Regions from separate parts of the Mammaliicoccus sp. D-M19 genome, predicted to be linked through region 1. Evidence: riboswitches for the same ligand, from Rfam matches in the RefSeq annotation. Region 1 holds a riboswitch; each other region holds the start of a gene.

Region 1 (2,250 bases):
AAATATCCAACTTTCTTAATTAATTTCCCTTCAAATTCATGCGGTCATATGATGACTCTATTTATTAATAAGTTGAATATAGCACAAATAGGAAACGCTTACAACATAAATTTTAAAGATTTATAATATTATTTCATTGTGAATAAATACACAAATATATAAAATTAAAACCCAGACATATGCCTGGGCTCATGTATTATTCTTTTTCATATGGAATAACATTATCACCATATTCATCTTTAATATATTTCTTCATTTCTTTAGACTGAAGTACTTTCAGAAGTTCTTGGAATTTCTTATCATTTTTATGACCTTCTTTTACAGCTAATATATTCGCAAATGGTGATGATTTATCTTCAATTGCTATCGAATCTTTTACTGGATTCAGTCCATTATCAATTGCATAGTTTGAATTCATAATCACTAAATCACCTTCACCACTGTTATATGTTTTAGGTAAAAATTCTGCACCTTGTTTGTTATTAAAGTTCAAATTCTTTTTATTTTCTATAATATCATCAAATTTAGCATCTTCAATTTTCACCTTTGGATCTATTTTGATCAATCCTTCATTAACAAAGAATGATAAAAATCTTCCTTCTTCTGCTGGGTTGTTAGACACATAAATTGTTGCGCCATCAGGTAAGTGTTTCAAATCTTTATGTTTTTTACTATAAACACCCATTGGCGTTGTGAAAACTTTTCCTACCTCTTCAATTTTATATCCATGTGTTGCTTTTTCAGCTTTTAAGTAAGGCACATGTTGAAATAGATTTGCATCGACATCACCTTTATCCAATAATTTGTTTGGCACTTTATAGTCATTTACTGTTTTAACTTCTAAGTCATAACCTTTTTCTTTCATTTTTTCCTTCGCATGTTCAACCACATCGCCATGCGGAGCCGGAGAAGCTGCTACCGTAATCTTTGTATTTTCACTTCCACTAGATTTCCCACACGCAGCTAATAATAAAATAATACCGATAAAACTAACGAACTTTACGAGTTTCTTCATATGTATACACGCCTCTTTCCAAAATAAAATTTAAAATAAAAAAACTTTCCCTAAAAAAATTAGAGAAAGTTAGATAAACCTCCTCTCATCTTCAAAAGTTTAGACAAACTTTATGTGAATTAGCACCTTTCCAAATAGAAGGTTGCTGGGCTTCATAGGGCACATCCCTCAGCCACTCTTGATAAGAGTCTTTTATTATTTTTATTAATCCTATCATCGTACTCAAGATTAGTCAATTTAAAATTTTACACCGGAGAATGAGGGGATGGTTTGGATGGCGGTGATAAGAGCATTAAGATATGTGAGTTTGGTGAAAGTTGTGGGTAATATAGGTATGAAGCCATGACTTAGTCCATCTCTTTGCTTTACTCAGAATTTAAGCCATGACTTGGACCATCTCTTGGCTTTATTCGGTACTTAAGCCATGACTTGGGCCATCTCTTGGCTTTATTCAGTACTTAAGCCACGACTTGGGCCATCTCTTGGCTTTACTCGGCACTTAAGCCATGACTTTCACCATCTCTTGGCTTTACTCGATACTTAAGCCATGACTTGGACCATCTCTTGGCTTTACTCGGCACTTAAGCCACGACTTTCACCATCTCTTGGCTTTACTCACCACTTAAGCCATGACTTCCTCATTTTTCTATACTTATCTCTCAAACCTTCTTTAACTACGCGACTCTATTAATCGAATTCTACTATTATTCATGTGTCTCGATACAAAAATTTTCTACATTACAATGTGGACATAATAGCTTTCTTGTTTGATAAGTATGATTAGATTTGAACCATTCTGAGAAAATCGGTTTAAATTCATTTTGGCAATTTGGACATAAGTAACTTACAACAGCATAATATTTTTTAACGGCAAATGCTGCATACAATAGTACGAACGGATAAACGATGATAACTGGCTTCCATTTTTTCTTTGTTATCGCCATGGCAATGCTTGTATATTGGCCAATACCGACAATCATAGATACAAACATAAATTTACTTCTAAATTTTTTCATTAGTTGATGCTTTTTAGATTTATTTTTTAAATTCAAGATATTAGATACTGGATATTCGCTTTCTTCACTTATATTCTTTTTAATAAACTGAATTTGTTTCAATTGGTCACTTTCGTTTCGAATATTTTCCTCTAGCTCAATGATTTTTTCACTTAACAGTACATTGAGTGTGTTGATAGACTCATTTGATTTCAACAAAGCTTTAATTTCTTTCAAAGA
Region 2 (2,250 bases), on a different contig from region 1:
CTACTATCGTATGATCTAAATTAAAACTTTCAACATTCATTTTTGTCATGAAGATTCCTCCTTTGATTTCGGCATCATTATATCAAGTTAATTTTGAAAAAACAATCAATTCAGATTTCTTTTACTTTCTTTCTATGTTACTTTATAAGATAATATTAATAAATTATTCTGAAATTAGGTGATGAGATGGAGCGATTACGTGTAGTCCCATACGACAGTATATGGCAACACCTTTTTCTTGAAGAGAAAAAATATTTACAGTCGTTATTGAAAGAACATAGTATCAGCATTGAACATATAGGATCAACGGCTATTCCTGGATTATCTGCGAAGCCGATTATAGATATATTAATAGTTGTAAAAGATAGTAAATCGATTGATGAATTTACACATGAATTATCAGGTTTAGGATATGAATCTAAAGGAGAACGTGGTGTTATCGGTAATCGATATTTCAAAAAATATGATCAATACGGTGCAGTTTCTCACCATTTACATATTTATGATGAAGGTAGCCCACATATTTTAAGATTATTATCCTTTAGGGATTATTTAAGAACATTCAATGGTGAAAGAGAAAGATATAGTCGACTAAAGCACGACTTAGTGATTGAATTTCCTGATGACAGTGAACAGTACTATAAAGGCAAAGACAGCATGATTAAAGAATTTGAGAAAAAAGCAGAAAAATGGTACTTAAATTCCAATGATATTGCAACAAATCATTGACATATCCGAGTTAGACAGTTAGAATTAAATTCAAATTTCATACGAATTATCAAGAGAGACTGAGGGAAGGGCCCGATGAAGTCCAGCAACCTCCCATAATGGAAAGGTGCCAATTCCTGCAGTTTGTTACTGGAAGATAAAAGAACGATTGGCGCACTCCTTACAAAGTAGTGCGCTTTTATATTGGAAAGGTGAATCATTAATGAGTAACTTATCGCAAAATATTATTAATTATATAGAACAAAATAGACATTTATATTTATCAATGAGTCATCAAATTCATGAACGTCCTGAGTTAGGTAATGAAGAAGTATTTGCATCACGTTTATTAAGCGACCAATTAAAGAATCATCATTTTAAGATAGAGAAGAATATTGCGAAACATCCGACAGGTTTCATTGCAACGTATGACTCAGGAAAAGAAGGTCCAACTATTGCATATTTAGCAGAATATGATGCATTACCTGGTCTTGGTCATGCGTGTGGTCATAATATTATTGGAACCTCAAGTGTGTTAGCAGGTATCAGTTTGTCTAAAGTGATTGATCAAATCGGTGGCAAAGTTGTCGTGTTAGGTTGTCCTGCTGAAGAAGGAGGTATTAATGGTAGTGCTAAAGCAACTTATGTGAAAGCTGGGATTATCGATAATATTGATATTGCACTAATGGTTCATCCTGGCCATGAGACATACGTGACAGTGCCTTCATTAGCTGTAGATGTATTTGATGTTAAATTCTATGGACGAAGCGCTCATGCCTCTGAAAATGCTTTTGAAGCGGTTAATGCGTTAGATGCTATGTTATCTTTCTTTAATGGCGTGAGCATGTTAAGACAACAAATTAAAAAGACAGATAAAGTACACGGCGTTATATTAAATGGAGGTGAAGCAGCGAATATTATTCCTGATTTTACACATGCACGTTTCTACACACGTGCCACTTCACGTAAAGAATTAGATATCCTTACTGATAAAGTGAGGAAAATAGCTGAAGGTGCAGCTATACAAACAGGTGGTACATACGAATTAAGACCAATCCAAAATGGTGTAAATGAATTCGTGATTAATAAGCCTTTAGACGAATTATTTAGAAAGCACGCTGAACAAGTTGGTGAAGAAGTCATTGATGACGATTTTGGTTTTGGTTCTACAGATACGGGGAATGTAAGTCATATCGTACCGACTATACACCCACACATTAAAATTGGACCATCTAATTTAGTGGGCCATACGAAAGAATTTTGCCAAGCTGCTGCAAGTACAAAGGGCGATAAGGCATTAATTAATGGTGCTAAAATATTGGCCTCAATGGGATTAGAACTTATAGAGAATGTATCCCTTAGAAATGAAATCATTGAGCATCATCAAACATTAAGGGAGAACTTGTTATGAAAAAAGAATATAGGAAACCACTCAATTTAACGTTAAGAGATTTATATGAAGAAGATATTGTATATAATGCGAGACCTTCTTATGAAGATAATCCTTGGTTAAAAGCTGAAGAAGCACAATCTAATTTTTTA
Region 3 (2,250 bases), on a different contig from region 1:
GCATCAATTGTAAATTCTGTTGATTCTTTATTACCTTCTTTTAATTCAATAGAATAAACAAGTTTTCCGTTATCTTCACTTAGTGACCATTCTTTTATATCACCTTTAGCTTTGTCTTGTGCTACTTTGAGTGCATCTTCAAATTTAGCGACATCTGATAATTTGAATGTTTGGTCATTATCATCACTATCTTCTTGTTCTTTTTCAACATTCGTAACAGATTTATCATCTGCATTTATCAGTACTTTATTTTCATTTGTTCCATCAACTAATTCAACTTTATAACTCCAATCACCTGTTTCTTTTTCAAACGATAAATCTTTAAGTTCACCTTTTGATTCTTTTTGTGCAGCTTTTACAGCATCTTCTGGAGAGACTTTAACGTCTTCCCATTTAACTGTATTTTCAGTTGCTTTGTCAGAACTTTGATCATCATCTGTGTTTTGATCGTCGTTACTATTTTCTTTAGTTGTTTGTTCAGTTTTTTCATCATTTTGATTATCTTTTTTATCATTGTTATCATCGTCACTATTACCACATGCTGCTAACACGATACCTGCTGACAATAATAAAGAAAGCATTTTATACTTCATATTCTATTCCTCCTATGCTTCATATTCATTTAATATATAGACCATCTCAAACTTTTTAAACATTTAACTTTTTAAAATTAGACAAAATACAATTAATTCGTTATGATTAAGAAACAATAAAATAGCTCGTAGTCTTATTAAGAGTAGGCGGAGGGAATTGGCCCGATGAAACCTCAGCAACAGGCGTATGTACTGTGCTAAATCCAACAAGTTTAACTTGAAAGATAAGAAGATTCTCTAAACAGCTCTTCTTAATCTTAAGATGAGCTGTTTTATTGTAACTATTAAATTAGGAGGCAATAAGTATGAGAACAAGAGACGATATTTTATCAGAACTATTAGAATTAAAGGCAAATCCACCAAAAAGCTTTTCAGGCTCAATAGCTAAGACCCAGAAGAAGAACTCATTAATCCAAGAGTTATGCAGAGTTGAGAACACAATACTTCAACCAACTTCAGATTCTGAACATCAAAATGTTCAATTCGGTGACTTTGAAATTAATATTAAAATAACTAAAAAATAAGCAAAAAAGGAGTAGGACTATATTTTTCGTCCTACTCCTTTTTTATGATTCCATAATGATTTGCATTGCTACAAATTTTGCGACTTGATTACCATTTGCTGCTGCGTCTATAAGTTGAGATGCCATGAAATCTTTACTCTCTCCTGCTACAAACAATCCTGGTACAGATGATTCACCTAACTCGTTTATTTTTATTTTTCCGTTGTCTTCTCTTTCAATATTGAGCCCTTTTAAAAATTCAAAATCAGTATCCCACTTTACACCAATGATTGCACCGCTTCTATTGATTCGTTCACCATTTTTAAAGATAACTTCATTAATTTGTCCTTTATGATGTTTAAATTCAGCTACTTCGCTTTCTACTAATGTGATATGTTTACTTTCAATAAACGCTTTATCTTCTTCAGTTAATAATGAAAAATCACGACTACTTATAACGATATCGTCTGTCCAATTGTTAATAAGCATCGCCATATGTTTCACATGTTCAGGTTGAACAGCTACAAGTAATGGTTTATGTCTCAATTCATATCCATCACACCATGGACAATAAAAGACAGATTTGCCATAACTTTCTTTTAAACCTTCAATTTCTGGTAATGTTTCTCGCAATCCTGTACATACCATAATTTTTTTAGCTTTATATTGTTGATTGGCTGTTTCAACAATAAAATAATGCTCTTCTTTCAATATGTTTAACACCGTGTCATTGATACGTGTTACATCATCATATTGATCAACATCATGTTCTCCTTTAGCTCTCAATTCTTCTGGTCTTACACCGTCTTGTGTTAAAAATGCATGTGAATGCTGTGTCACTTTATTTCTCGCATTATTATTGTCTATCATTAATGTCTTCTTTAAAGCTCTTCCTAACGTGAGTGCACTCGCTAATCCTGCTGGCCCTCCACCTATTACGATACAATCAAACATGGTATTTCCACCTTTCATAACTATTATAGAGTCGTAATATCTATAATTTATAGATAAAAAAAAGATTTAACTTACATTAAATCTTTTAAAGTTTTATTTTTCAAAGCTTGCGTCATTTCATCTTCAGCTGAAGTTAATATCGCTTGTATTTTACATTCAGGACCGTGATCAAAACTATCTTCAAGCGTACTTTGATGACC

Evidence for each region. Region 1 has a riboswitch for S-adenosylmethionine ahead of LQ675_RS13910 (MetQ/NlpA family ABC transporter substrate-binding protein). Riboswitches for the same ligand answer to the same signal wherever they lie in the genome.
Region 2: it holds a riboswitch for S-adenosylmethionine, as region 1 does, so the genes downstream of both, LQ675_RS08430 (M20 family metallopeptidase) here and LQ675_RS13910 (MetQ/NlpA family ABC transporter substrate-binding protein) in region 1, are expected to answer to the same signal.
Region 3: it holds a riboswitch for S-adenosylmethionine, as region 1 does, so the genes downstream of both, LQ675_RS04055 (hypothetical protein) here and LQ675_RS13910 (MetQ/NlpA family ABC transporter substrate-binding protein) in region 1, are expected to answer to the same signal.

What each region holds. Positions count from the first base shown of each region.
Region 1 covers NZ_JAJNHW010000010.1:73,734-75,983, reverse strand. The annotation lists gene LQ675_RS13910 (MetQ/NlpA family ABC transporter substrate-binding protein) at 197-1,015, opposite strand; SAM riboswitch class I at 1,098-1,203, opposite strand; gene LQ675_RS13905 (MerR family transcriptional regulator) at 1,720-2,250, opposite strand, start outside.
Region 2 covers NZ_JAJNHW010000003.1:67,658-69,907, reverse strand. The annotation lists gene LQ675_RS08440 (S-ribosylhomocysteine lyase) at 1-49, opposite strand, end outside; gene LQ675_RS08435 (GrpB family protein) at 187-729, shown strand; SAM riboswitch class I at 773-872, shown strand; gene LQ675_RS08430 (M20 family metallopeptidase) at 932-2,119, shown strand; gene ldmS (L-aspartate--L-methionine ligase LdmS) at 2,116-2,250, shown strand, end outside.
Region 3 covers NZ_JAJNHW010000001.1:781,715-783,964, forward strand. The annotation lists gene LQ675_RS04050 (PepSY domain-containing protein) at 1-593, opposite strand, end outside; SAM riboswitch class I at 725-824, shown strand; gene LQ675_RS04055 (hypothetical protein) at 899-1,117, shown strand; gene LQ675_RS04060 (NAD(P)/FAD-dependent oxidoreductase) at 1,160-2,050, opposite strand; gene LQ675_RS04065 (RrF2 family transcriptional regulator) at 2,122-2,250, opposite strand, start outside.